2 linked regions of the Paraburkholderia bryophila genome follow. The protein of the gene in region 1 binds, or shares a complex with, the protein of each later gene. Links are inferred from orthologs where the notes say so. Each region holds a gene or a part of one and is shown on either strand. Other genes may lie near its edges. The genes, in order: uvrA and mfd.

Region 1 (14,368 bases):
CCTGGCTGGCGCAACGAGACCTACGCGATCCGCAACGCGTTCGACGCGCCGCCTCTCGCGTATATCGAGCGCGCGGCCTCGCGCTTCTTCGGCACGCAGACGTACGCGGTGCATCTGAACGGCGTCGTAGAATATGCGGATGGCGGCGCGCCGCAGTTGTGGATCGCGCGCCGCAGCGACACCAAGGCGACCGATCCGGGCATGCTCGACAATGTCGTCGCGGGCGGGATCGGCTGGGGCTTCGGCGTCGAGGCGACGATCATCAAGGAGTGCTGGGAAGAAGCCGGCATTCCCGAGGAAATCGCCGCGCGCGCCGTGGCAGGTCGCACCGCGCATGTGCTGCAATCGTTGCCAGAAGGCACGCAGGCCGAACAGATTTTCATCTACGACCTCGCGCTGCCCGCCGATTTCACGCCGCGCAATCAAGATGGCGAAGTGGGCGAGCATCGCCTCGCGCGCATCGACGAAGTCGCGCGCTGGATCGAAGAAGACGCCATGACGGTCGACGCGAGTCTCGCTACGCTGGACTGCCTGCTGCGCCGCCGCTGGATCGATGAAGAAGCGTGCGCCGGTATCGAAGTCCTGTTCACGCCGCCGGTGCTTGCATAAGATAGACGCTCGCGCCGCGTGGCGCGGCCGATGCACGCTGCGCCGAAAATCCCTCGGGGCGGCCGCATCGAGCCGCACACACTGAATAAACCACGCATTGAAGAAGGGAGTCATCCAGGTCATGTCGACCGATCACAGCTTTATTCTCAAACTGTCGTGCGCCGACCGGCCCGGCATCGTCCATGCGGTATCGGGCTTTCTGTTCGAGCGTGGCAGCAATATTCTCGACTCCGCGCAGTTCGGCGACAGCCGCACCGGCGAGTTCTTCATGCGCGTGCATTTCCAGCAGGTGGGCGGCGATCCGGGTCTGGAGGCGCTGCGCGCGTCGTTCGTGACGCTTGCTGAACAGTTCGGCATGCGTTGGGAGTTGCACGACGCGTCGGTGAAGCCGCGCGTGGTGATCATGGTGTCGAAGATCGGCCATTGCCTGAACGATCTGCTGTTCCGCTATCGCACCGGTCAACTGGGTATCGAGATTGCGGCCATCATCTCGAACCACAAGGAGTTTTATCAGCTCGCCGCCAGCTACGACGTGCCGTTCCATCACTTCCCGCTGATGGGCGCCACGCCCGACGCGAAAGCCGCGCAGGAAGCGCGCGTGCTCGAAGTGATCGACGAGCATCAGGCCGATCTGGTGGTGCTCGCGCGCTATATGCAGATTCTGTCGCCGAAAATGTGCGAGGCACTAGCCGGCCGTGCGATCAACATTCACCACTCGTTCCTGCCGAGCTTCAAGGGTGCGAAGCCGTATTACCAGGCGTTCGACCGCGGCGTGAAGCTGATCGGCGCGACCGCGCACTACGTGACGACGGATCTCGACGAAGGTCCGATCATCGAGCAGGAAGTGGAGCGCGTGGACCACAGCATGACGCCGGAGCAACTCACGGCGATCGGCCGCGACGTCGAATGCGTGACGCTCGCGCGTGCGGTGAAGTGGCACGTCGAGCATCGCGTGGTGTTGAACGGTAGCAAGACGGTGGTGTTTCGCTAGAAGCGGTTGATGTGTCGGCGAGGCGAGGACTAAGCGTGCCTCTCCTCCGCAACGCTGCTGTTAGCTCAGGCAGAAAAAAATGCGCCGGATTATTCCGGCGCATTTTTTGTTTCAGGACTGCGCGGCCGAGCGGCCCGTGTCCCGCGCGACATCCGCAGTTTGGGCGTTTCGTGCGTTTTGTGCGTTCTGTGACGAACGCCGCCGCGCATTCAGCTTCTTCAGCCAGATCAGCAGTCCCGTCGCGCTCAGCACGGCGACCGCGATACCCAGCGCGCTGATCAGAATCCGTCCGCCCAGGCCGAGAATGCGTCCGGAGTGCAGCGGGAATTGCACCTGCGTGAAGATATCGCCGGCGGTGCCCTTGCCCGGAATCAGCTTGCCGAGCGGCTTGCCGGTGGCGGCGTCCCAATACATCCACGGGTTGCCCAGGCCGATATCGCCGTGGTCGTTGCCGGGCGTATAAAAGCCCACGCCGTATGCGTGCAGGAATTCCGCGTAGTACACGCCGCCGGGCGGCGCCTTCAGGTTCTGCGCTTTGCCGGCCTCTTCAGCCAGTTGCACGATGCGCTCGCGGCTCAACACGGAATCGCCGGGTTGCGGCGGACGCAGAATTTCCGGGTTGTCGATCGGATTCGGCGTGAGCGTCGAGAACATCGAGACCACCGGCCGCACCACCGGCCCGGACAGATTCATCGACACCGAGGTCAGCGCGACGATCATCAGCAGCCCCCAGATCCAGACGCCGCCGGAGCGGTGCAGATCGAAGGTGAGCGCATAGCCGCCGCGCTTCAGGCGAAACGCGAACGACTTGCGCCAGGCCTTGAAACTCGGAAACGACAGCCACAGCGCGATCACGCTATCGAACAGCCAGATGATCCCGACGATGCCCATCAGCCACGTGCCGGTGTCGATACCGCCGGTGAACGGCAGTTGCAGCGTGTAGTGGAATTTGTAGATGAACGGGATCAGGTCGATCCGCGCGAGCGAGACGACGCCCCATTCGCGGCGGCCCTGGATTTCGCCGGTGGCGGGGTCGACGGCGATCTGAGTGAAGTCGAGCGGGTAGGGCTGTCTGGTCGCGGGATCGATGCGTGGCAGCACCATCATTTGCAGCGTATGGCCGGGTTCGGCGACGAGCGGCAGATACGTGACCTGCAGACGCGGGTCCGCGGCTTCCACACGACGCGCCAGTTCCAGTCCCGACAGCGCGGGCGCGGCGGTATGAGCCTTGAAGAACGATGGATTCAGTGCCGCATCGAGTTCATGGTCCCACGCGATGATCGCGCCGGTGAGGCCGGCCATGAATAGAAATAACGCGGTGGCGACGCCGATCCAGCGGTGAAGGCGAACGAACTGGCGCCTCATGCGCAAGCCGGCTGGACAAAGGGAAACGGCAGGCGGAATATCACGACCAGGATTGGGTGTAAATAGGAATTGTTCTCATCTTACGGGAAACTTGCAGTTGGCGGCAAGTTTCCCGTTGATGCGAGGCATCTTGGCGGTGTTTGAGCGATGGTCAGGGTTTCAGAGGCCGGCCGAACCCGCATTCCGTGTGCTGCCCGCCTGGAGGGCCTGTTTTTAGATTTCCTAGGCCCGAGGAATGTCGTCAATCTCCGCGTGCAAGGCCATGATGCGGTAACTCAATGCACCGTTCTCATCCTGTAGTCGTCGAAGATCACCCTGCAGCTTTTGCAGTTTGTACTGCGTGTCCGCAGACGGGTGATCGCTCATGCGTAGGGTGGTTTCGAGAACGTTGATCTCGTGCTGCGTTGCCTGCCCCAACTGTGTTCCATCGTCACGGCGCCTCCGCAATTGCGTTAGCTCGTTTTGCATAGTCTGTCGGAGTTGATGCGCTTCTCGTAGCAGGCTTTCCATCTGCCCCTCGTAGCCTTGTGCGACATGCTGGGTTCGTTCCAGATTCCTTTGCGCTTGTTGTCGCCGCATCGTGAGGTCCATGCCCGGATTTTGAGAACGCTGGGTCTCGGCATCGATCGTTGCCAGTTCATTCTCCGCTTGCCGCCGTTCGGCCAAGGCGTTTTCGAGCTGTCCTCGCGCGCGATTAAGCTGCATTTGCAGCGCCCGTCCACGCGAGCCGCCTTTCAGCCCCACCTCGTCGTGACGTTCGTAGTCGCCGTGTGTGTTCAGCCTGACGGGGATGCCCGGCTTTGTCGGGTTGTCTGGCCGGTAGACCCGTTCCGTCCGGTTGTCGCGATCGTGGCGGATGGCATAGGTATTCACGCCGTCGCTGATATAGCGCCGCCCGTTCTCGTCGATCCGGACGCCCGGTTTGACGGGATCGGGATGGAGTTTGCCGCTGGGCTCGCTAGCGTAGGACGCAGGTAACGCGCCCAATGCGCGCGACATGATGTCGACGCCGGTTCTCAAGTCTGGGGACGGTGTCGCCGGCTCATGTTTGCCGATGCCCTGTGGCTGCGCCCCGTTGTACCGGTCGTGGTCGGTTCGTGGCATCGCGCCGACCTTCTGGTGATCGAAGGTCTGCCCGGCTTGCTGGCTATCCTGCGGCGACTGACTCGCCCATGCGCTGGAATCGGTACTGGGGATCGAAATAAACATATGCTCACCTCGCCTCGCTGTTGAGAACGTCCACGCCAATGCGTGGACAGGCTCATGACAACCGATTCGCCGGAGGTCGAGGTGGTAAGTAAATGTAGTGATCGAGTTTGCGTGCGTGGCGGCCCAGCCGCCCGCGAGCGTGCCTCAAACCAGCCGCAAATAAATCAATTCCCGCTTGATATACGCGTAGAAAATCGGCGCGGCGACCACGCCGGGAATACCGAACGCCGCTTCCATCACCAGCATCGCGATCAGCAATTCCCACGCGCGCGCCTCGATCTGGCCGCCGACAATACGCGCGTTCAGGAAGTACTCGAGCTTGTGAATCAGGATCAGGAACACGAGCGACATGACCGCCGCCGGAAAGCTCACCGACAGCGCCACTGCGACGATGATCGTGTTCGAGATCAGATTGCCGATCACCGGCAGCAAGCCGACGATGAACGTGACCAGCACCAGCGTTTTCGACAGCGGCAACGTGTCGTGGAAGATCGGCAGGATCACCAGCAGGAAGATGCCGGTGAAGGTCGCATTGATCGCGGAGATCTTCACCTGTGCGAACACGATGCGGCGGAATGCGTCGGCGAAACGCGTGACGCGCGTGATGAACGCCGTGGACAACGGCAGCCGGTTCATATGCTTCTGCGCGCCGACCGCGATGATCGCGCCGATGATCATGCCGATCAGAATATGCGTGAACGCGCGCGCCGCCGTCTTGCCGCTTTGAGACAGCATGTTGGCGTGCGTGGTCATCAGTTCGGTGGCCCGGCTCTTCATCTGCTCGGTGTCGACCGGCAGATAGTTGGCGATGAACTGCGGAATGCGGCCGCGCGCCTCGTCGACGAGCTGCATCGCCTGGTCGAGCAGGTTCTGCACGCTCGGCACGTCGTTCTCGAAATGCGCGATGATGCCGAGCGTGAGCCCGGTCAACGCGCCCACGATCACCACCGACAAAAACACCACCGCGAGCCAGCGTGCCCGCTTGCTCGACATGTGACGCTCGATGCGCGGCGCGATGGTATGCACGAGCTGGAACACCAGCAGCCCGGCGAGCAGCGCGCCGAGCAGCCTCAGTTCGATCACCGCCCACATGCCGAACAGCATCAGCGCATAACTGCCGATTTCGACCGCCGAAAGTTTCGGCAGGCTCATGTCGCTAGTCAGCCTGACCGGGCGTGGGCGTAGGTCCTGCACTTGCCCGTCGTCGCGCGCCTGATTCCGCTTGGCCATGGCTTATTCCGTCTCCAACCCGTGAAGTGCAGCGTTACTTTTTGCTGGCGGCCCGTTTCAGCAAGGGCGCCAGATACTTTCCGGTAAAACTTGCTTTCGACTTTGCCACTTGCTCCGGCGTGCCTTGGGCAATGATCTGACCGCCACCCGCACCGCCTTCCGGACCGAGGTCGATGACCCAGTCGGCGGTCTTTATTACATCGAGATTATGCTCGATGATCACGACAGTATTACCCTGGTCACGTAACCGATGGATGACTTCCAGCAGCAGCGCGATATCGTGAAAGTGCAGGCCGGTGGTCGGCTCGTCGAGAATGTATAGAGTGCGACCCGTGTCGCGCTTGCTCAGTTCCAACGAGAGTTTGACCCGCTGCGCTTCGCCGCCTGACAGCGTGGTCGCCGACTGGCCCAGGCGGATATAGCCCAGACCCACGTCCAGCAAGGTTTTCAGCTTGCGCGCGACGACCGGCACCGGCTTGAAGAACTCGTAGGCGTTTTCCACCGTCAGGTCGAGCACTTCGCTGATGTTCTTGCCTTTGTATTGAACGTCCAGCGTTTCGCGGTTGTAGCGCTTGCCGTGGCAGACGTCGCAAGGCACGTACACGTCCGGCAAAAAGTGCATCTCGACCTTCAGCACGCCGTCGCCCTGGCAGGATTCGCAGCGGCCGCCCTTGACGTTGAACGAAAAACGGCCCGGATCGTAGCCGCGTTCTTTTGCCGCAGGCACGCCGGCGAACAGTTCGCGGATCGGCGTGAAGAGGCCCGTGTAGGTGGCCGGGTTCGAGCGCGGTGTGCGGCCGATCGGCGACTGGTCGACGTTGATGACCTTGTCGAAATGCTCGAGGCCTTCGATCGACTCGTACGGCGCCGGCTCCGCGGACGACCCGTACAGGTGATGCGAGACCGCGAGGTACAGCGTGTCGTTGATCAGCGTCGATTTGCCCGAGCCGGACACGCCGGTCACGCAGGTGAGCAGGCCGACCGGCAGATCGAGCGACACGTGTTTCAGATTGTTGCCGTACGCCTCAACGATGCGCAGACGCCGTTCGTCGGGCTCCTTGCGTTCGTCCGGATACTCGATGTTGAGCGCACCGGACATGTACTGCCCGGTCATCGACGCCGGGTTCGCCTGCACCTGTTTCGGCGTGCCTTCGGCGATCACCATGCCGCCGTGTTCGCCCGCGCCGGGTCCCATGTCGACCACGTAGTCGGCCATGCGGATCATGTCTTCGTCGTGCTCGACGACGATCACCGAGTTGCCCAGGTCGCGCAGATGCTTGAGCGTGGCGATCAGCCGGTCGTTGTCGCGCTGATGCAGTCCGATGGACGGCTCGTCCAGCACGTACATCACGCCGGTCAGGCCTGAGCCGATCTGCGACGCGAGGCGAATGCGCTGCGCCTCGCCGCCCGACAGCGTTTCCGCGCTGCGTTCGAGCGACAGGTAATCGAGCCCGACGTTATTCAGGAACATGAGCCGCGCGACGATTTCCTTGACCACCTTGTCGGCGATCTCGCGCTTCGAGCCTTCCAGACGCAGCGTCTGGAAATAGCCGAGCGCGTCGCGCAACGGCCAGCCGCTGATTTCGAAGATGCCGCGCGCGTCGCTGTCCGAGCCGATCCGCACGAAGCGCGCTTCGCGGCGCAGCCGCGTGCCGGCGCAAGCGGGGCAGGGCTGGTTGTTCTGATACTTGGCGAGCTCTTCGCGCACCGCGACCGAATCGGTCTCGCGGTAGCGCCGCTCCAGATTCGGGATGATCCCTTCGAACACGTGCTCGCGCACCGACGTGCGGCCGCGTTCGTTGATGTACGAGAACGGAATTTCCTGCTTGCCCGAACCGAACAGCAGGATCTTGCGGACCTTCTCCGGCAGATCTTCGACCGCCATGTCGATGTCGAACTCGTAGAACGCCGCGAGACTCTGCAGCATCTGGAAGTAGAACTGGTTGCGCCGGTCCCAACCCTTCACCGCGCCGGCCGCGAGCGACAGCGACGGATGCGCGACCACCCGCTTCGGATCGAAGAAGGTGATCTGGCCGAGGCCGTCGCATTCCGGGCACGCGCCCATCGGGTTGTTGAACGAGAAGAGCCGCGGCTCCAGTTCCTGCAGCGAATACGAGCAGATCGGGCAGGCGAACTTCGAGCTGAACAGCTTCTCTTTGTCGGTGTCCATTTCGAGCGCGATCGCGCGGCCGTCGGCGAGGCGCAGTGCCGTTTCGAACGATTCGGCGAGGCGCTGCTTCATGTCCGGCCGCACCTTCAGTCGGTCGACCACGACGTCGATGGTGTGCTTGTCGTTCTTTTTCAGCTTCGGCAGCGCGTCGACTTCATAGATCTTCGCGACGCCTTCGTTGGCGGTGCCGCCGCCCGAGCGCACGCGGAAACGGATAAAGCCCTGCGCCTGCATTTCCTCGAACAGTTCGACGTGCTCGCCCTTGCGGTCGGCCACCACCGGCGCGAGGATCATCAGCTTCGTTTCTTCGGGCAACGCGAGCGCCGCGTCGACCATCTGCGAGACGCTTTGCGCCTCCAGCGGGATTTCGTGATCCGGACAATACGGCGTGCCGACCCGTGCGAACAGGAGCCGCAGATAGTCGTGAATTTCGGTCACGGTGCCGACCGTGGAGCGCGGATTGTGCGAGGTCGCTTTCTGCTCGATCGAGATTGCCGGCGACAGGCCTTCGATCAGATCGACGTCCGGTTTTTCCATCAACTGCAGGAACTGGCGCGCATAGGCCGAAAGACTTTCGACGTAGCGCCGCTGTCCTTCCGCATAGAGCGTGTCGAACGCCAGCGACGATTTGCCCGAGCCCGAAAGGCCCGTAATGACGACGAGCTTGTGACGTGGAAGATCGAGGTTGACGTTCTTCAGGTTGTGGGTGCGAGCCCCACGAATACGGATTTGTTCCACGGATTTATTCCATGAACTGGCGGAAAGAGGAAGGGGCTAAACCTGCTACTATAACGACTTTTCAAGACCGCCGTTACGGCTTCCTGACAGGCTGAAGAAGCACTGAGGCAAGCTGTAAGGCAGCGGTTCAGCGCCGCGGGGAAGAGGTCTAACTGGGGCCGTTCCTCGTGAGTACAAGGCACCGCGAGGCGTCAGTGGGAGTGCTGCAAGGCCGTCGGCTCGAACGCCGCGCCGCATGCTTCCCGCCGTCCCACGGTAAGCCGCCCGCTGGTGGCCGCCCTTCGGCGATGTGCCGCCCCGCTCATTCAAAGAACGCTCCCGATGTCCAATCCGTCCGCAACATCCTCACGCATGAGCGCGCCTGAACTGCGCGCGACCGTGTCGCTGGCCGCCATCTTCGCGCTGCGTATGCTCGGTCTGTTCATGATCATGCCGGTGTTCTCGATCTACGCGAAAACCATTCCGGGCGGCGACAACGTGCTGCTGGTGGGCATCGCGCTCGGCGCGTACGGCGTCACGCAGTCCATGCTCTACATCTTTTACGGCTGGGTTTCCGACAAGATCGGCCGCAAGCCGGTGATCGCGATCGGTCTGCTGATCTTCGCGCTCGGCAGCTTCGTCGCGGCGGGCGCGCACGACATGACGTGGATCATCGTCGGCCGCGTGATTCAGGGGATGGGCGCGGTGTCGTCGGCGGTGATCGCGTTTATCGCCGACCTCACGTCCGAAGAGCATCGCACCAAGGCGATGGCGATGGTCGGTGCCAGCATCGGCGTGTCGTTCGCGGTGGCGATTATCGGTGCGCCGATCGTATTCCAGTGGGTCGGCATGAGCGGTTTGTTCACGCTGGTCGGCATCTTCTCGATTCTGGCGATCGGCCTGGTGCTGTGGGTCGTACCCGACGCGCCGAAGCCGGTGCATGTGCGCGCGCCGTTCGCCGAGGTGCTGCATAACGTCGAACTGCTGCGTTTGAACTTCGGCGTGCTCGTGCTGCATGCTACGCAAACCGCGCTGTTCCTCGTCGTGCCGCGCATTCTCGAAGCAGGCGGCTTACCGGTCGCGTCGCACTGGAAGGTTTATTTGCCGGTCATGGGGCTGTCGTTCGTGATGATGGTGCCGGCGATCATCGCCGCCGAAAAGCGCGGGAAAATGAAAATCGTGCTGCTGTCGGCGATCGGTCTTATCCTGATCGGACAGTTGTTATTGGGCGTCGCTCCGCATACGATTCTGAGTGTGGCAGCGATCCTTTTTGTGTACTTTCTCGGCTTCAATATCCTTGAGGCGTCACAGCCTTCGCTGGTGTCGAAACTGGCGCCGGGCACCCGTAAGGGCGCGGCGGCCGGCGTGTATAACACCACGCAGTCGATCGGCCTCGCGCTGGGCGGGGTGGTTGGCGGCTGGCTGCTCAAGGTGGATGGAGCGAGCGCAGTATTCTTTACCTGCTCGGGGCTCGTGTTGTGCTGGCTTATAATCGCCGCCAATATGAAACAGCCGCCGCGCAAGGCGTAGCTGAACACCCAGAACTCACCCGGCGGCGGGCAGAGGCGCAGTTCTGGTCTCGGGCCTGCCGGCCATGAGACGCGAACCGTGTCGTACCGCGCCGCCCGCAACGGAATCAACAGGAGAAACTCATGGCATCCGTGAACAAGGTCATTCTCGTCGGCAATCTCGGAGCCGATCCGGAAGTCCGTTATCTTCCGAGCGGCGACGCAGTGGCGAACATCCGCCTTGCAACGACGGATCGGTACAAGGACAAGGCGTCCGGCGAAATGAAGGAAGCGACCGAATGGCACCGCGTGTCGTTCTTCGGCCGCCTCGCGGAAATCGTCAACGAATATCTGAAGAAGGGCTCGTCGGTGTACCTGGAAGGGCGCATCCGGACCCGTAAGTGGCAAGCGCAAGACGGCACGGACCGCTATTCGACGGAAATCGTCGCCGAGCAGATGCAAATGCTGGGCGGCCGCGGCGGCGCGATGGGTGGCGGCGGTGACGAAGGCGGTGGCGGTTATAGCCGTGGTGAGCCGTCGGAACGTAGCGGCGGCGGCGGTGGTGGTGGCCGCGCTGTGTCGGGTGGTGGGGCTTCGCGTGGCGGCAGCGGTGGTGGCGGCGGTGGTGCTAGCCGTCCGAGCGCGCCGGCTGGCGGCGGCTTTGATGAGATGGACGACGATATTCCGTTCTGAGGTCCCGTAACCAAAAACTGTAAAGATCAGCCCCGCCTTTGTGCGGGGCTTTTCTTTTTGTATCCGGGATTCAGGGGCATTTCCTGACCTGCAGCATTTGCAGGAGCGGATGCGCGAGCGCTCAGGTGGCCCATCGGCTCCGATCGGTCGGGCGCGTTACTCGACTTCACTGTCGTCGGTGTCGGCGTTCCGTGCGCTGTGTTCATGAGCCATGGCCGCGCTGACGAGCGCAGTAACGGCTGCCGGGGCCCTCTGCTTGCGTTCGCTATAGCGGTCGGTCAGATAGTCCGAACGGTCGCGCACGAGGAGCGTGAACTTGTACAGTTCCTCCATCACGTCGACCACGCGATCGTAGTACGACGACGGCTTCATGCGGCCGTTCTCGTCAAACTCCTGGAATGCCTTCGCCACCGAACTCTGATTGGGGATCGTCACCATCCGCATCCAGCGCCCAAGTATGCGCAACGCGTTGACGGCATTGAACGACTGCGAACCACCCGAAACCTGCATGACGGCCAGCGTGCGTCCCTGCGTCGGGCGGACACTGCCGGAGTCGAGCGGCAGCCAGTCGATCTGGTTCTTGAATATGCCGGTCAGCGTGCCATGCCGCTCGGGGCTACACCACACCTGTCCTTCGGACCAGATCGACAGCTCGCGCAGTTCGACCACCTTCGGGTGGTCGGCCGGGACGCTATCAGCGAGTGGCAGATCCTGTGGCTCGAACACCTTCGTTTCGGCTCCGAACTGGCGGAGGATGCGCTCGGCTTCGAGCGTCAGTAACCGGCTATAGGACGTCGGGCGCAACGAGCCGTAAAGCAGCAGGATGCGAGGGGGATGTTGCGATACCGCCTGCGGTCTCAGCTTCGCAAGATCCGGGGTATCGAGATGGGAGAGGCGGATGTTCGGTAAGTCTGATTGCATCGTGTGGATGAACTACAGGGTAATGGCACGCGAGAGCAGCGTAGCTGTCGCGGGACACAGGTCGGTTGCCTGACGGGTTGCGAGGATTGTTGCCGGCGCGGCGTCGCGCGCGGCCGGCTTGAATCCCGCCTTCTCGAAGAGCGCCGTCGCGTTGGTGGTGAACAGCCAGGCCTTACGGGCACCTGCATCGAACGCTTCGCGCAGCAGTACGGCGATCAGGTTGCGGCCGATGCCTTTGCCGCGGTGTTGCGGCTCTACGATGACCGAGCGGACCAGCACATCGCTGCCGTACTGTTCGAATCCCCCGTAGCCTACGTGTGAGCCGGCAAGCGTGCTAAACGCGAAGAAGCTGCGGCCCGCTTCGTCAAGGTCGCTGCCCGGCAGATCGACGTCCCGCAACGCATTGACGAACCCGGCATCGTTGCTGGCGATCGCGCGTGCGACGATGAACGGCACGCCTTCCTCCTTCAGCACCTCGTGCTCCGGGGCACGATCCAGCAGCCCGGTCACGGCGTCCGAAGGCCGGCAAAGGCGCGTGCCACGCGGCGTCGCGACAATCGGCCTGTTCATCAGGATCGGATGGGCAAGCATCGCGTCGATCAACTGGGCATCGCTCAATGCTGGATCCCCGAGCCCAAGTTCCTTGTAGGGCGTACCTTTGATGCGCAGCACGTCCCTGACTGCCATGCCGGTGTCTGCGATGAGCCGCTCGAGCGTTGCGCGGTCAGGTGGCGTCTTGAGATATTCGATGACCTGCGGGTTCTCGCCAGCCTCACGCAGCAGCGCAAGCACATTGCGCGATGTTCCACAGTCGGGGTTGTGATAGATGGTGACGCTCATGGTCGATCCTCAATACGCTTCGTACCAGCGCTGCGAGCGGTTCACGACGGCTACGACCAGCAGCATGACCGGCACCTCGATCAGCACGCCGACGACGGTCGCGAGCGCAGCGCCCGACTGGAAACCAAACAGGCTGATGGCGGTTGCCACGGCCAGTTCGAAGAAATTGCTTGCGCCGATCAAGCTCGACGGACCGGCCACGCAATGCGCGACGCCGAGCTTGCGGTTGAGCAGATAGGCGAGGCCCGAGTTCAGGAACACCTGGATCAAAATCGGCACGGCGAGCATCGCGATCACCAGCGGCTCATGCACGATGGCCTGCCCCTGAAACGCGAACAGCAGCACGAGGGTCGCGAGCAGCGCACAGATCGAATACGGGCCGAGGCGGGAGACCGCGCGCCTGAAATGTGCCTCGCCCTTCGCGAGCAGCACGCGACGCAGAATCTGCGCGATCGCGACTGGGACGACGATGTAGAGTCCTACCGACGCGATGAGCGTATCCCACGGCACGGTGATGGCCGACAGCCCGAGCAGCAGTGCGACCATCGGCGCGAACGCGACGATCATGATCGCGTCGTTGAGTGCAACCTGTGACAGCGTGAAGTACGGATCGCCTTTGCACAGCTGCGACCAGACAAATACCATCGCCGTGCACGGCGCGGCCGCGAGCAGGATCAGGCCTGCGATGTAGCTGTCCAGTTGCGCGGCCGGCAGCCAGGCGGCGAACACATGGCGCACGAAAATCCAGCCAAGCAAGGCCATCGAAAACGGCTTGACGAGCCAGTTCACGAACAGCGTGACGCCGATGCCGCGCCAGTGACCCTTGACCTGCGCCATGGCGCCGAAGTCGATCTTGATCAGCATGGGGATGATCATGATCCAGATCAGCACGCCGACGGGCAGATTGACCTGCGCGACTTCCATGCGACCGATGGCCTCGAAGACTGACGGCGACCACTGCCCCAGCGCAATGCCCGCGACGATGCACAGCGCAACCCAACCCGTCAGGTACCGCTCGAAGAAACCCATGGCGGGACGCGCAACGCGGGACACGGAATCAGCGCTGCTCATTCGATTCTCCTGTGGGACGTCGCCCCGACGTGGCCGTGCCTACGCTTCATGTCGGATCTCCACAGCATGGCGACGCGTCGTTCACTGCGCAGGGGGCTCCCGCACAGCAGTTCTCGGTGAGGAATCCGACGAGTCCGTTCATTGCTTCGAAGTTGGCCGAATAGAAAATGAAACGACCCTGCTGGGTGCCGGTAACGAGGCCGGCGTGGGACAGATCCTTAAGGTGGAACGAAAGACTGGACGGCGAAAGGCCGATCTGCTGCGCGATCTCGCCCGCCGGCATGCCTGCCGGGCCGGCTACGACGAGCACGCGGAAGATGGCCAGCCGCGATTCATGAGCGAGCGCACCGAGTGCGCGTACGACGAGGTTCGAGTCCATGGCGAGATGATAGGCTCATTGATTCGATGTTTCAAGTAATATTGAAACAACGGTTCGCACGTAGCAATTGGCGACGCGGTCCGGCGCTCTCTTGGAAATTCTCTGATACCTGTACGTCGTCGACGTGCTCGAACGATCCCGCGTCGCGCACGACAAGCCCTCCCTTCCCCAGCCGCTCAACACCAGCGCATTCCGCGCCCTCCCTGACGCATTTCGCGACGCACGGCGTCAACCGGTCGCAAGTGGCTGGAGGCAATCCGCCGATACGCCGACTATTCGTCTGTCGCACGAATTGATGTGAGGCGCAGGCCGAAAGGCAAGTCGCGGAAAAGAGGCAGCCCCACCTCGCGATCGCCAGAAGCCATCAAGCTATTTTCAATTAATCAAGGAATCTTAATCATGTCCAAGATGCTCGTAGGTATCGCTCTCGCCGTCGCCACCCTTGGCGCACCGGTTCTTAGCTTCGCCCAATCGAACGCACCGCTCACCCGTGCGGAAGTCCGGGCCGATCTGGTTCGTGTCGAACAAGCCGGCTACAGCCCGAACCGCGGCAACGACATCGACTACCCGGCCGATATTCAGGCCGCCGAAGCAAAGATCGCATCGCAAGGCGATCGGCAACTGGCCATGCAGGCTGTCGGCGGTGTTGCGCAAAACGGCAGTAG
Region 2 (14,924 bases), 1.6 Mb from region 1 along the record:
AGTGCGTTTGCAGCGCGCGTCGGACGAAGCCTTGCTGCTGCGCGATCGCGAGCAGCATTACCGCACGCTGTCGGAGGCGCTGCCGCACCTCGTGCTGACCTGCAACGCCGCAGGCGACTGCGATTTCCTGTCGAAGCAGTGGTACGACTACACCGGTCTCCCCGACAGCAGTTCGTACGGTCTCGCGTGGCTCGAAGCCGTGCATCCGGACGATCGCGAGGAAATCCGCCTTACCTGGCTCAAAGCGGTGACCAGCCATGCCGGCGACTATCGGCACGAGTTGCGGATTCGCCGTCACGACGGCGAATACCGCTGGTTCGACGCCCGCGTCGTGGCCATGCGCGACGCCGAAGGTCAAGTCAGCAAATGGTTCGGCAGTTGCACGGACATTCATTCGCAACGCGAGGCGATCGAGGAGCGCGAGCGGCTGCTCGCGTCGGAGCAGGCCGCGCGCCAGATCGCCGAAGACGCCAACCGCGCCAAAGACCGTTTCCTCGCGATGCTGTCGCACGAATTGCGCACGCCGCTCACGCCGGTGCTGGCCGGCGCCAGCGTGCTGGAAATGATCCCGGACCTACCCGAGCAGGCGCGCGCGAGCGTGCGCATGATTCGCCGCAACGTCGAACTCGAAGCGCGGCTGATCGACGATCTGCTGGACCTCACGCGGGTGGCGAACGGCAAGCTGCGTTTGTCGCTGGAAACCGTCGACGTGCACGAAGTGATGGACAGCGTGCTCGAACTGTTCCGCAGCGAGATTCAGGTGAAGCAGCAGGACGTGCACGTGCATAAAGACGCGCAGCACCACTACGTGCTGGCCGACCGCGCACGCTTGCAACAGATGCTGTGGAATCTGATTCGCAACGCCGCCAAGTTCACGCCGGACGGCGGCCATATCTATTTGCGCACCCGCGACGAACGCATGCAGGTGCAGATATCGGTTGAAGACACCGGTATCGGCATCGAGCCGGAACAGATCGGCAAGCTCTTCAACGCGTTCGAGCAGGGCAATCAGAATATGACGCGCCAGTTCGGTGGACTGGGACTGGGGCTCGCGATCACCAAGGCGCTAACCGACGTGCATGGCGGCACGGTGATCGCGCAAAGTCCCGGCGCGCATTGCGGCGCGACCTTCACGATCACGCTGCCGACCGCGGCGGCGCCGGCCGTTCCGCCGCCGGTCGTGGCGCCCGACCAGGTGCGCTCGGGCGTTTTGCTGACCATCCTGCTGATCGAAGACCACGAGGATACCGCCGAGGTCATGGCGCAACTGATCCGCAGCCTGGGTCACGAGGTGACGGTGGTGGGTCGCGTGGACGACGCCTTGGCTGCCACGCAGTTGCAGACGTTCGAGTTGATTGTCAGCGACGTGGGCTTGCCCGACGGCACCGGTCTCGACTTCATCAAGGCGTTCCGTGAGCATTCGGATGCGCCGGCGGTGGCGCTGACCGGCTTCGGCACCGACGAGGATGTGCGCCGTTGTGTGGCCGCCGGCTTTACTTCGCATCTGACGAAGCCGGTCAACTTCGGCCAGCTCGAGGCGATGATCGACAGCGCGGTGAGTCTGAAAGCGCAGAAGGGCGCTTAAAGGCTTTGCTTTGTCGTGTTGCGTTGCGTCGTGTCTCGGCGCGTGATGTTTTGGTCGGAAAAAAGCCTGTTGCGATTTTCATCGCAACAGGCTTTTTCTACTCAACCGCGCCTCGGCTAACACGCCGGAGGCCCCGGCTTTAACGCGGCGTATTCTTTAACGAATCGCGGATTTCACGCAGCAGCAACACGTCTTCCGGCGTGGGGGCCGGTTCTGCCGCTGCGGCTTCATCCGGCTTGCGCAAATTGTTAATGAATTTGACCATCAGGAAAATGATGAACGCGAGAATGATGAAGTTGATCAGCACGGTGATGAACGAGCCATAACCGAACACCGCCACGCCTGCCGTCTGCAAGTCTTTATACGACTCGGGGCTGCCTTTGAAGCTAGCCGGAATGTCGCCGAGGCGAACAAACTTATTGGAGAAATCGAGGCCACCGGTGACAAGCCCGACAACCGGCATGATCAGGTCTTTAACAATCGAATTGACAATGGTGGAGAACGCGCCGCCGATAATCACACCGACGGCGAGATCCATCACGTTGCCCTTAAGGGCAAATTCCTTGAATTCCTTGACCATGCTCATAGAGGTTCCTCCCAGATATCGATTAGCGAATGATACCAACCTGAGAAGGATAGGCTAGTCCTTTGACAAGGAAAGCCATGAGCGGATTTCTATTCAGGAAACTATGACGCGCTATGACGTGCGCGTTCAATATGCGCGGCAAAACTGACCGGGTCGGTATTGGTGCCGCACAACAGCACGCCCACGCGCTTGCCCTGCAGCTGTTCGCGCAGCGGTCCGAGCAGCGCCGCGGTGGCGGCCGCGCAGGCCGGTTCGACGGCGAGCTTCAGTTGTCCGAATAAGGTCAGCATGGCGGCGCGCAACTGATCGTCGGACACGGTGACGAGCTGGTCGATATGACGGCGGCACAACTCGTAGCTGTATTCCTCGGTATGCGGCGACATTAGCGAGTCGGCGATGCCGTGCATGTGGCCCATCTTGACCGTGTGATTGGCGGCGAAACTCTTGCCCATCACATCCGAGCCTTCCGGCTCGACGCCGTACACATGCACACGCGGATTCGCGAGCCGCATGGCCGTGGCGACGCCGGCCGCGAGCCCGCCGCCGCCGATCGGCAGCACGACCGCTTCGAGGTCGGGCGTTTGAGTGGCCCATTCGTAGCCGAGCGTGGCCGAGCCTAGCACCGTGCGATAACCGTTGAACGGATGCACGAAATAGCGGCCTTCTTCAGCCTCGATACGGCGCACCAGTTCGAAGGCTTCGGCAATGTCCTCGGCGAACACGATCTCGGCGCGATACTGCCGGCACAGCGCGACACGCGCCGGATTGGCCGCGCGAAACAGCACGACCTTGGCGCCGATGCCGAGCCGCATGGCCGCATACGCGACCGCCACCGCATGATTGCCGCCCGACACGCAGGTCACGCCGGCGCTGCGCTGGGCTTCGTCCAGCGCGAGCAGGTTGGTGAACGCGCCACGCGCCTTGAAGCTGCCGCCCGCCTGCAGCAGTTCGAACTTGAAGTTCACCACGGTGCCTTCCAGCGACGCGAAGTCGAGCCGGTCGAACACCGGCGTTCGCGTCACCCACGGCGCCAACGCAAAATGCTGAGTGGCGATGTCGTCGAGCGTGGGAATCGGCTCGCCGTCGATCGTGTGGTCCGTGTGCTGCGGTGTGGCGGTTGACATGGCGGGTGGGTGTTTTATGTCGGTACGAGTAAGACCTATTTTGTGCCGCTCGGTTTCAGAGTGCGTGTGCGTCGACAGACATGCTGTGAATGAATTTTTGCAGGAAGCGCTCGCACGCGACCAACTGGTCGAGCGCGACGAATTCGTTGGCCTTGTGAGCCTGCTGGATGTCGCCGGGGCCGCACACAATGCTCGGAATGCCCGCCAGCGAAAACAACCCCGCTTCGGTGCCGTAGGCGACCTTACGCTTGTCCTGGTCGGCGGTGAGCGCGCGCACGAGCTGCGTGATCGCGGCTTGTTCAGACGAATCGAGTCCGGGCGCCGCGGCGATCTTCCTGATCTCGATTGCTGCCGATGGATGCTCGCGCAACATTTTCGGCAACAGCGTTTCGCGCGCGTATTGATCGATGCGCGCGAAGATCGGTTCGGGGTCGAGCGTGGGCAGGTTGCGGAATTCGAACTGGAACTTGCATTCGGCCGGCACGGTGTTGATCGCATTGCCGCCGATAATCGTGCTGGTCTGCGAGGTGGTGAAGGGCACGTCGTACAGTTCGTCGAACGGGCCTTGCTCGCGGAACTGATCGGCCATGTCGCGGATGTAGCAGACCAGGCGCGCAGCGTACTCGATCGCGTTCAGGCCTTTCGGCGTGAGCGACGAATGCGCGGCCTGGCCACGCACGCAGCACTCGTAAGCGTTGATGCCCTTGTGCGCAACGATCGGGCGCATGCTGGTCGGCTCGCCGACAATGCAGCCGTCCGGCTTCACGCCGCGCTTCATCAGGTCCGCGATCATCAGCGGTGCGCCGGCGCAGCCGACTTCTTCGTCGAACGAGAGGGCGAAGTGAATCGGCTTGGCGAGCTTCGTGCGCTGCATCTCGGGCACGAGCGCCAGCGCCGCGCCGATAAAACCCTTCATGTCGCAGGTGCCGCGGCCGTACAGCTTGTCGCCGCGAATCTCCGGCTTGAACGGATCGCTGTCCCATTGCTGACCGTCCACCGGCACCACGTCGGTATGACCCGACAGCACCACGCCGCCATTGGTCTCGCCGTTGTGCGCGGGAATCGTCGCGAACAGGTTGGCCCATTTGCCGCTTGGGTCGTGCGTGAGCGTGGCGTCGACACCGGCCGCGCGCAGTTCGTCGCGCACGGTTTCGATCAGACCGAGATTCGGATTGCGGCTGACCGTGTCCATCGACACGAGGCGGGTGATCCAGGGGAGCGAAAGCGAGGCGGCGGAAGCGGACGTTGACGAGGACTGCGCTGATTCAGCGACGTGAGACATGACAAGACTCCGGCATTTGAGTCTTTCGATCATACCCAAAAAAAACTCAGCCGTATGCTGCGGAGCGCGTTTGCGCACCGCAGCATGAACCGAAAGACGCTAGACGTCCCCCGTTTTTCTCACGTTGCGCGCGTGAGTGCGTGCATGAGGGCGTGCGCTCGTGCAACCATGAATCACGTCGTAACGGCGGAATTCATCATCGCGCAGCGGCGGCCGGCGCCGTGCCGCGGCTCGGCGAACCGAGCGCACGCAAGGTCTCCTTGACCGTCGCGACACGCACCGCGAGATCCGGGCTGCGCGTTTCGATGCGCAGCTTGTCCTGACCTGCGAGCTTGATGTGCTTGTGCTTCTGCACCATCTCGATGATCCGCATCGCGTCGATCGGCGGATTGGGGATGAACTGCAAACCGATCACCGTTTCGCCCGCATCGATCTTCGAAATGCCGAGCGGCTTCGCCGCCAGCCGCAACCGATGCGTCTCCACCAGCGCATGCGCTTGCGGCGGCAACTTGCCGAAGCGGTCGATCAGCTCTTCCTGAATGCTGTCGATCGAATCGTTGTGTTCGCAATTAGCCAGACGCTTGTACAGCGACAGACGCTCCTGCACGTCGCCGCAATAGTCGGCGGGCAAAATCGCCGGCGCGTGCAGGTTGATCTCGGTGGTGGCGGCGAGCGGCGCGGTGAGGTCGGGCTCGCGGCCTTCCTTGAGCGCCTTCACCGCGTCGTTCAGCATGTCGGTGTAAAGCTGGAAGCCGATCTCCTGAATCTCGCCCGACTGCTTGTCGCCGAGCACTTCGCCGGTGCCGCGAATCTCCAGATCGTGCATGGCCAGATAGAAGCCCGAACCGAGTTCCTCCATCTGCTGGATTGCTTCGAGGCGGCGTTGCGCCTGCCTGGTCAGCCCTTGCGGGTCGTGCACCAGCAGATACGCGTACGCCTGGTGATGCGAGCGGCCCACGCGGCCACGCAACTGATGCAATTGCGCGAGACCGAACTTGTCGGAACGGTGCAGCAGAATCGTATTGGCGCTCGGCACGTCGATGCCGGTTTCGATAATGGTCGTACACAGCAGCACGTTGGCGCGTTGGGCGACGAAGTCGCGCATCACGCGTTCGAGTTCGCGCTCATGCATCTGACCGTGCGCGACCGCGATACGCGCTTCGGGCACGAGTGCTTCGAGCATCTGCCGGCGATTCTCGATCGTCTCGACTTCGTTGTGCAGGAAGTACACCTGGCCGCCGCGCTTCAGTTCGCGTAGCATCGCCTCGCGAATCACGCTGTCTTCCTCGCGACGCACGAAGGTCTTGATGGCCAGCCGCTTTTGCGGCGCAGTGGCGATCACCGAGAAATCGCGCAGGCCTTCGAGCGCCATGCCGAGCGTACGCGGGATCGGCGTGGCGGTCAGCGTGAGCACGTCCACTTCGGCGCGCAGCGCCTTCAGCGCTTCTTTCTGACGCACGCCGAAACGGTGTTCCTCGTCGATCACCACGAGCCCGAGGCGCTTGAACTGCACGTCGGACGACAGCAGCTTGTGCGTGCCGATCACGATGTCGACCGTGCCTTCGTTGATCTGCTGGATCGCGGCATTCACTTCCTTGGTCGACTTGAAGCGCGACAGTTCGGCGATCCGCACCGGCCAGTCGGAGAAGCGATCGGTGAAGGTCTGCGTGTGCTGTTCGGCGAGCAGCGTGGTGGGCGAGAGCAGCGCGACCTGCTTGCCGCCCATCACCGCGATAAATGCCGCGCGCAGCGCCACTTCCGTCTTGCCGAAGCCGACGTCGCCGCACACCAGGCGATCCATCGGCTTGCCGCTCGTCATGTCGCCGATCACGGCGGCGATCGCGGCGGCCTGGTCCGGCGTTTCCTCGAAGCCGAAGCTCTCGGCGAACTTCACATAGTCTTTCGGTTCGAGCGCGAACGCATGGCCTTCGCGCGCGGCACGGCGCGCGTAAAGATTCAGCAGTTCGGCCGCGGTATCGCGAATCTGTTGCGCGGCTTTGCGTTTGGCCTTTTCCCACTGGCCCGAACCGAGCGAATGCAGCGGTGCGCTTTCCGGATCGGCGCCGCTATAGCGCGAGATCACGTGCAACTGTGAGACCGGCACATAAAGCTTGCTGTCGCCGGAATACTCCAGGTGCAGGAACTCGGTTTCGCCTTCGCCGAGGTCCATGGTGACCAGACCCATATAGCGGCCGATACCGTGCTGCGAATGCACGACCGGATCGCCGATCTTCAACTCGGAGAGGTCGCGCACCATCGAATCGACGTTGCTCGCCTGCTCCTGGCGGCGGCGCCCGGCGCGCCGCGCGAGTGGCCCGTAAAGCTCTGTTTCGGTGATGACCGCGATACCGTCGACCGGCACGGCAAAGCCGGTGGCGAGCGGCGCGACGCCTAGCGAGAAGCGCGAGTCGCCGATCAGCCAGTCCTGGAAGCTGTCGCTCGAAGCCGGCCGCAGATGATTGTCCGCCAGCAATTGCAGCAGCGTTTCACGGCGGCCCGCCGATTCGGTGGCGAACAGCACGCGGTTCGGCGTGGTAGCGAGATACGCGCGCAACGCGGCGACGGGGTCGTCCGCATGCCGGTCGATCGCCAGATTCGGCAGTGGGGTCGACCAGCCGCCGCCCGCGTTGGCGGGCAGCACGAGCCGCGCGAACGGCTTGGCGAACGTGTAGAAATCTTCGTCCGACAGGAACAGCCGCTGCGGCTCGAGAATCGGCCGGTCGCGATCGTGCGACAGGAAGTTGTAGCGCTGCTTCGTGTCGTTGGTGAAGCGCCGGATCGCCGCGTCCAGATCGCCGATGAACGCCAGTTGCGCGCCTTCGGGCAGATAGTGGAACAGCGTCGCGGTGTCCTCGAAGAACAGCGGCAGATAGTATTCGATACCCGCCGACGGCACGCCGTTGCCGATGTCTTTATAGATCGACGCGCGGCTCGGGTCGCCTTCGAAGGTCTCGCGCCAGCGGCTGCGAAAAGCCGTGCGCGCGGCTTCGTCGAACGGGAATTCGCGGCCCGGCAGCAGGCGCACGTCTTTCACCGGATAGAGGCTGCGCTGCGTGTCCGGATCGAACGCGCGGATCGAGTCGACCTGATCGTCGAACAGGTCGATCCGGTACGGCAGCGGCGAGCCCATCGGGAACAGGTCGAGCAGCGAGCCGCGCACGCAGTACTCGCCGGGACGTACCACCTGGCTCACGTGTTCGTAGCCGGCCAGCGTGAGTTGCGCCTTGAGCTTCGCCTCGTTCAGACGCTCGCCCTGGGCGAACGAGAACGTATAGCCGGCGAGGAACGACGCCGGCGGCATCCGGTACAGCGCCGTGGTGGCGGGCACCAGCAGGATGTCGCAGCGGCCTTCGCCTAGATCGTGCAGCGTGGCGAGGCGCTCGGACACCAGGTCCTGGTGCGGCGAAAAGGTATCGTAAGGCAGCGTTTCCCAGTCGGGCAGCAGGCGCACCCGCGCCTCGGGCGCGAAAAAGCCGATTTCCTGCGACAGACGCTGCGCATCGACGGCGCTTTCGCACACGACGGCCAGCAGCGGCACCTTCTCGCGATAGGCGAGATGGTAGCGGGCGATCAGCAGCGCGTCGGACGAGCCGTGCGTGCCGTCGAAGGCGAAACGCTGGCCGGCCTTGACAAGCGCGACGGGCGGGGAGGACTGCGATGATGCGGCGATGTCTGGCATAAAGAAAAAAGGCGGCCTCGGGCTCACACGTGAGCCGCAAGTTTACGCGTGTCCGGGCATGGATGCGAAGGACCTATTATAAAATCCGTCCTTTACTTTGACTTCGCGGCCTCCGCCCTCGTGACTTCCCGCCTATTTGCCCTGATTCCTTCCGCCGGCACCGGCAGCCGTTCCGGCGCCGCGATGCCCAAACAATATCGCACGGTAGCCGGGCGCGACATGCTGCATTACTCGCTGGCGGCCTTCGACGCCTGCAGCGAATTCGCCCAAACCCTGCTGGTGATCGCGCCCGACGACCAGCACTTCGACGGCCGCCGCTTCGGCAGGCTGCGCTTCGCGGTGCGCCGTTGCGGCGGCGCGTCGCGCCAGGCGTCGGTGCTGAACGGGCTGCAGGCGCTCGCCGAGTTCGGCGCGCACGACGACGATTGGGTGCTGGTGCACGACGCGGCCCGGCCCGGCATCACGCCCGCGCTGATCCGCGCGCTGGTCGGCGCGCTGAAAGATGACGCCGTGGGCGGCATCATGGCCTTGCCGGTGGCGGATACGCTGAAGCGGATCGACGCGGCGTCCAGCGACGGCCGTATCGCCCATACCGAAGCACGCGACGGTTTGTGGCAGGCGCAGACGCCGCAGATGTTCCGCATCGGCATGTTGCGCGACGCGATTCTGCGCGCGCAGGCCGACGGCCACGATTTGACCGACGAGGCGAGCGCGATCGAATGGCTGGGTCACGCGCCGAAGCTGGTGCAAGGCAGCCTGCGCAACTTCAAGGTGACGTATCCGGAAGATTTCGAGCTGGCCGAGGCGATTCTGAGCCGGGTGTCGGCTTCGTGATCAACGAATTCGTTCTGAATTCGGATCGGCTTTGCTCGATCGCAATTTCGAATTTAATTTCAGTGAATAAGCGGACTTAAGGACTTGACGCATATGGATTTCAGAATTGGCCAGGGGTATGACGTGCATGCGTTGGTGCCGGGACGGCCGTTGATTATCGGCGGCGTGACGATTCCTTATGAGCGCGGCTTGCTCGGGCATTCGGACGCCGACGTGCTGCTGCACGCGATCACCGACGCGATTTTCGGCGCCGCGGCAATGGGCGACATCGGCCGTCATTTCTCCGATACCGACGCGAAGTTCGCGGGCGCGGATAGCCGCGTTTTGCTGCGCGAGTGTTTTGCGCGCGTGACGGCGGCGGGGTTTTCGATCGCGAACGTGGACAGCAGCGTGGTTGCGCAGGCGCCGAAGCTCGCGCCGCATATTGAAGGCATGCGCGCGAATATCGCCGCCGATCTCGGCCTGCCGCTGGAGCGCGTCAATGTGAAGGCGAAGACCAATGAGAAGCTCGGTTACCTCGGGCGAGGCGAGGGTATCGAAGCGCAGGCCGCGGTGTTGTTGATCAAGAACTGACCGGCGGGTTGGGCTGCATCAATCCGGTACGGCTCATTCAGGTCGCGCGCGCAGCGGCGATTAAATCATCGTGCTGCGCGCTGACCGAAGTTTTATTTACTCTCGGCGGCAATACACTGCGCGGTGGCATTAATCACCGCCGCGATCCGGCCGACATCGCGCAATTGCGTGGAACTCATGCCTTCGGCGACTAGCGTATCGAAGTGCGACTTCACGCAAAAATGGCATTTGCCGATAATCGACGCCGCCAGCGCATACATCTCGAAGCGTCGTTTATCTACGCCGCCATGCGACGCATAAGCGTTCATCCGTAATTGCGCCGGCTGCGATTTCAAATCCGCGCTGCCCGTCATCTCGACGTACGGATACCAGACGTTATTCATGCCCATCAACGCGGCCGCCGTGAGCGCGCCATTCGTTTCTTCGGGCGACAACACGCCCGCATTGCGAATCGCGTCGACGATCACCGTGCACTTCGCGGCGAATGCCGCCGCCAATGCCACGCCGACCGCATCGTTTCCTTCCAGCGATGAGCGCGCAATCGTGCCGTCCAGATTCAGCCGGATGTCCTTGGCGTAGTCCGGTACGCGCGCCTTAATCGAAGACAAGAATTCCATTGTTATCTCCTATCAGGTTGCCGATAAAAAAGCCCGCGGCTTTTTCAAGCTTGACGGGCTTTTGAAGACACGGCTTACAGCGTTGCGCCACCGACCGAGCGGTTGCACGGACAGAGTTCGTCCGTTTGCAGGCCGTCGAGAATCCGCAGCACTTCTTCCGGATTGCGGCCCACGTTCAGGTTATTCACCGACACGTGCTGGATCGTATTGTCCGGATCGACAATGAAAGTCGCGCGCAGTGCCACGCCGGCTTCCTTGTCGCGCACGCCGAGCTGGTCGATCAGCTCGCCTTTCACGTCGCCGAATGCGTAGTGATTCAGCTTGTCCAGGTCTTTATGCTCGCGACGCCAGGCCAGCTTCACGAATTCATTATCGACACTGCCGCCCAGCAGCACGGCGTCGCGTTCCTCGAAGTCGTTGGCCAGTTTGCCGAACTCGACGATTTCGGTCGGGCATACGAAGGTGAAATCCTTCGGGTAGAAATAAATGATTTTCCACTTGCCCGGGAACGACTGCTCCGTGATTTCTTCGAACGCCGAGACGCCGTTTTCTTCGTGATGGTTGAAGCCTGGCTTGGCAGCGGCAATGGTGAACGCTTCGATTTTATCGCCAACGGTTTTCATGCGAATACTCCTTCGTAAGTTGGAAAAAACAGCATGTCTTAGGCTCCGAACTCGTCACACGAGCGCGTCACACGGTGTCCCCTATGGTTCTATTGGACCACCCGTTCTATAGCGTCAAGCTAATCGAACGGGTGGCAATTATTCAATGCGGCCGTGGGCCGCAGGCGGCGCGCCGAGGCGCCTGACGCCGGTTTCCGCTCAGGCGCCTTTGGCCAGCGGGAACTCGATCGTGACCTCGAGACCCGGGCCCGGCGTGCGGTTGCGCAATCGCAGCGCACCGCGGTAGCGGCCCACGAGGCGCTGCACGATGGCCATGCCGAGGCCCGTGCCGTTCGCCTGCGTGCGCGCCGAGTTCACACGATAGAACGGCCGTGTGACCAGCGCCAACTGGTCTTCCGGAATCCCGGGGCCTTCGTCGACCACGGACAGTTCAACCCGCGAGTGCGACACCCGCGTTTCCAGAATCACGTGCGGAATGCCGTCGCCGTCGCTCAAACCATACTTGCGAGCGTTCTCCAGCAGATTACCGACCACCCGCCGCATGTCGGTTTCATCGGCCTCGATCACCGCCGACGGCGCGAGCCGCGTAATCAGCCGCATGCTGTCTTCGCTCTGCATGCGCGCAGCCAGTTCTCCTGCGATCACGGAAAGGTCGACAGGTTCCGGAACACGTTGCACGGGCCGCGCGTAATCGAGGAACCGGCCGATGATCATGTCCATCTGCTCGATGTCGTCGACCATCGCGTCTTTGGTGCTTTGATCGGACGGGCTCATTTCGGTTTCGAGCCGCAGCCGCGCGAGCGGGGTGCGCAGATCGTGCGAAATCCCTGCGAGCATCAGCGCGCGGTCGGCCTCGAGCTGTTCGAGGTCCTGCACCATCTGGTTGAAACTGCGATTGGTTTCGGCGGCCACACCCATGCCGCGCTCGGGCAGCGGTTCGGGCGACTGGCCCGAGCCGACCTTGCGCGCGGCCATGGCGAGGCGCGCGAACGGCCGGTTCACCAGACTCGTGATAAACGCCGCGCCGAACAGCGACAGCGCCAGCGCGAACACGCCCCAGCCGGCCCATTGCAGCCCGGTGGCGTTGTCGAGTTGATCGCGGTCGAGGGCGACCCAGTAATCGTCGTCGTCGATCTTGAAGCTGATCCAGACGCCGGGAATGTCGTTCACGCTCTGCGCGATGACCGTGTCGTCGCCGAGCCGGCCGCGAATGTCGTGTTCGATCAGGCGGTTTAGCGACTCGTCGGGCTGGAGCTTGTACTTGTCGGTGGTTTCGCGCGGGTACACCCGCACCCCTTCATTGCTCTCCAGATCCTGCAGCAGTGCGCGCCGCAGGTCGGGATCGGAATAAAGGAGGGCGGTGCGCGTGAGCTTGACGATCGCCACGAGCTGCAACGCCACGCGCTGCGCGCGCGGCTCGCGTTCGATCACCCGGAAGCTCTGGAACCAGGCGGCGAGACTGACTGCGATCAACAGTGCGATCAACAGAAAGGTCCGCCAGAAAAGGCCGCCGAACGCGAGCGTCAGGAGGCGCCGGTCGATCCGCATGGGCCCTTCTTATCTGAATTCAAAAACAGGAGGCGAGAACAAACTCAGGCTGCACCGTCGGGGATGAACACGTAACCCAGACCCCATACGGTCTGAATGAAACGCGGGCTGCCGGGGTCCGGCTCGATCAGCTTGCGCAGACGCGAGATCTGCACGTCGAGGCTGCGGTCGAACACTTCGTATTCACGGCCACGCGCCAGCTCCATCAGCTTTTCACGCGACAACGGCTGACGCGGATGACGCGCGAACACCTTCAGCACGGAGAACTCGCCCGTGGTCAGCGGGATTTCCTGGCCGGCCTTGGTGAGCGTGCGGGTGGCGAGGTTCAGCGCGAACTCGCCGAACTCGAACACCTCGGTGGTTTCCGACGGCGCGCCCGGCAATTCGGACGGCGACTGGCGGCGCAACACCGCGTGAATCCGCGCGACCAGTTCGCGCGGGTTGAATGGCTTGGGCAGGTAGTCGTCGGCGCCCATTTCGAGGCCCACGATACGATCGACGTCTTCACCCTTGGCCGTCAGCATGATGATCGGCGTGCGGTCGTTACTGCCGCGCAAGCGCCGGCAGATCGACAGGCCGTCCTCGCCGGGCAGCATCAGATCGAGCACGAGCAGATCGAAGCGCTCACGCACCCAGAGCTTGTTCATGGACGGCGCGTTCTCGGCAACATAGACATTAAAGCCCTGTTCACCGAGGTAGCGGCGCAGCAGATCGCGCAGGCGCGGATCGTCGTCGACGACGAGGATTTTCGAAGGGTTTTTAGTTTCCATGGTCGGCATCTTAGCGCGATTAGAAAGGGGTGCGCGGTTGCATCATTTATCGGGTTACAGTCAGTTACAAAATTTACCCGCACTGTGGCACGACGTAAAGCACGGGCAGGTAGACTGCTTTACTGAATGCGGCTGTTCGGTGGATACTTCACTCGACTAAAAACTCTCGCACCCGGCTAGTTACCGGGGTTTGTATACGCATTTGAGGTAGCCGGTTGCCGCGCCACGAAGGGAAAAACATGAAGGGAGGGGTTTGGCCAAATGTGCGCCTGAGCGTTATTGCACTGGCAGTTGCCGGTACGCTCGCAGGTTCACTGGGACCCACGCTCGCCCATGCCCAGCCTTCCGCCGACAGAGCTGCGAGCGAACGCGCGCCCAGACCCGCCAATCCTAGACCCAATCGCCATAACGCCAATATCGAGCGTCCCGCTTCCGACGTGATGTTGCGCACCGCAGTTCCTCCCGATCTCGATCAACGTCGTCGTGACGGTCATATGACGCCCGACGAACGGCGTCTGTTACGGCAGCATATCGAAGATGCTGTCCGCGAACTTTATAAGCGATAGCTATTTCCGTGCCTGCCCCTGGCCGGCATCTCGCGCAGCGTCCTCGCGTGAAAAATTTCGTTGCACTTCCCCCGTCAACTTTCCCGTCCGATCTGCCGTTGAATCGTCAAAGCAGAGCGCCGCTTGCCACGCACAAGATGGGCAAGCGCCGCTCCGTGACCTTGCGTCAACCCGGATGATCCATGATGAAATTGCCAGAACGTGGTAATCGCGGCACGGTGTTTGCCGCATCGGCCAGCGTGCTCGCGGCGGTTGTCTGCGCGGTGGTCTCCGCTACGCCGGCGTCGGCCGTGCAGCAGCAGGGCACGCCTCGTGTTCCGCACGCGAAGCATCGGGCCACGGCATCGGCGGCTGCCGATACTTCCGACAGCGAGCAAGGCCTGCTCGATGCCGACGACGCGCGCTTCTTCCTGACGCGTGTCGGCTTCGCACCGGACAACGCCGAGGTCGCCCAATACGTGGGACTCACGCGCGCTCAGGCCGTCGACAAGGTGCTCGCGGGCACTCGAACCGAAACGCTGACGCCGCTGCCCGAGTGGGTGCTCGAACCGATTCCGACGCGCGAGATCCGTAAAACGTGGAGCGACGATCAGCGCCGCGACGAGCAACGTCTGCGTGGCCAGCGCTACGACGCGTTACGCGCATGGTGGGTACGTGAGATGCTCACCACGCCGTCGCCGCTGACCGAGCGCATGACGCTGTTCTGGGCCAATCACTTCACGTCGGGGCAGGACAAGGTCGGGTATCCGCAGCAGATGGCGCAGCAGAACATGCTGTTGCGCCGTGACGCGCTCGGCAACTTCGGCGAGATGCTGCACGACGTCGCGAAAGATCCGGCGATGCTGCAATACCTCGACGGCGCGAGCAATCGCAAGGGTAAGCCCAATGAGAATTTCGCCCGTGAAGTGATGGAGTTGTTCACGTTAGGCGAAGGCCATTACACGCAGCGCGATGTGTCGGAAGCCGCGCGCGCATACACGGGCTGGAGTCTCGATCCCGACACGCAGGCCTATGTGTGGCGCGCGAACCAGCACGACGATGGCGAGAAGACGGTGCTCGGCGAGGCCGGTCCGTTCGACGGCGATCAGGTGCTCGACATTCTGCTCGCGCGGCCGGACACAGCCACCTTCGTCACGA

Evidence for each region.
Region 2: the proteins of uvrA (region 1) and mfd are in contact, whole or in part, in a crystal structure (PDB 4DFC), measured with the Escherichia coli proteins. The link is inferred for Paraburkholderia bryophila from one-to-one orthologs.

Annotation. Positions count from the first base shown.
Region 1 is NZ_JACCAS010000001.1:2,379,269-2,393,636, reverse strand. What follows is about bases 5,239-8,688. They hold uvrA (excinuclease ABC subunit UvrA), read right to left. Parts: upstream 8,313-8,688; coding sequence 5,439-8,312; downstream 5,239-5,438. Other genes in these bases: GGD40_RS10525 (MFS transporter), read left to right, coding at 8,634-8,688; GGD40_RS10535 (AI-2E family transporter), read right to left, coding at 5,239-5,404. In the rest of the region: GGD40_RS10555 (NUDIX hydrolase), read left to right, coding at 1-609; purU (formyltetrahydrofolate deformylase), read left to right, coding at 731-1,600; GGD40_RS10545 (PepSY-associated TM helix domain-containing protein), read right to left, coding at 1,712-2,965; GGD40_RS10540 (hypothetical protein), read right to left, coding at 3,188-4,174; more of GGD40_RS10535, read right to left, coding at 4,319-5,238; more of GGD40_RS10525, read left to right, coding at 8,689-9,821; GGD40_RS10520 (single-stranded DNA-binding protein), read left to right, coding at 9,944-10,492; arsenical resistance protein ArsH, read right to left, coding at 10,649-11,413; arsC (arsenate reductase (glutaredoxin)), read right to left, coding at 11,426-12,253; arsB (ACR3 family arsenite efflux transporter), read right to left, coding at 12,263-13,324; GGD40_RS10500 (ArsR/SmtB family transcription factor), read right to left, coding at 13,371-13,703; GGD40_RS10495 (DUF4148 domain-containing protein), read left to right, coding at 14,103-14,368. UniProt on the Escherichia coli protein: The UvrABC repair system catalyzes the recognition and processing of DNA lesions. UvrA is an ATPase and a DNA-binding protein. A damage recognition complex composed of 2 UvrA and 2 UvrB subunits scans DNA for abnormalities.
Region 2 is NZ_JACCAS010000001.1:813,509-828,432, reverse strand. Bases 4,574-8,579 are described here. They hold mfd (transcription-repair coupling factor), read right to left. Parts: upstream 8,257-8,579; coding sequence 4,774-8,256; downstream 4,574-4,773. Other genes in these bases: ispD (2-C-methyl-D-erythritol 4-phosphate cytidylyltransferase), read left to right, coding at 8,377-8,579; argE (acetylornithine deacetylase), read right to left, coding at 4,574-4,577. Outside these bases: GGD40_RS03565 (hybrid sensor histidine kinase/response regulator), read left to right, coding at 1-1,585; large conductance mechanosensitive channel protein MscL, read right to left, coding at 1,725-2,171; GGD40_RS03555 (pyridoxal-phosphate dependent enzyme), read right to left, coding at 2,273-3,295; more of argE, read right to left, coding at 3,351-4,573; more of ispD, read left to right, coding at 8,580-9,090; ispF (2-C-methyl-D-erythritol 2,4-cyclodiphosphate synthase), read left to right, coding at 9,184-9,663; GGD40_RS03530 (carboxymuconolactone decarboxylase family protein), read right to left, coding at 9,756-10,280; GGD40_RS03525 (peroxiredoxin), read right to left, coding at 10,355-10,903; GGD40_RS03520 (ATP-binding protein), read right to left, coding at 11,102-12,451; osmolarity response regulator transcription factor OmpR, read right to left, coding at 12,496-13,230; GGD40_RS36780 (hypothetical protein), read left to right, coding at 13,461-13,787; GGD40_RS03510 (DUF1800 domain-containing protein), read left to right, coding at 14,078-14,924. UniProt on the Escherichia coli protein: Couples transcription and DNA repair by recognizing RNA polymerase (RNAP) stalled at DNA lesions. Mediates ATP-dependent release of RNAP and its truncated transcript from the DNA, and recruitment of nucleotide excision repair machinery to the damaged site.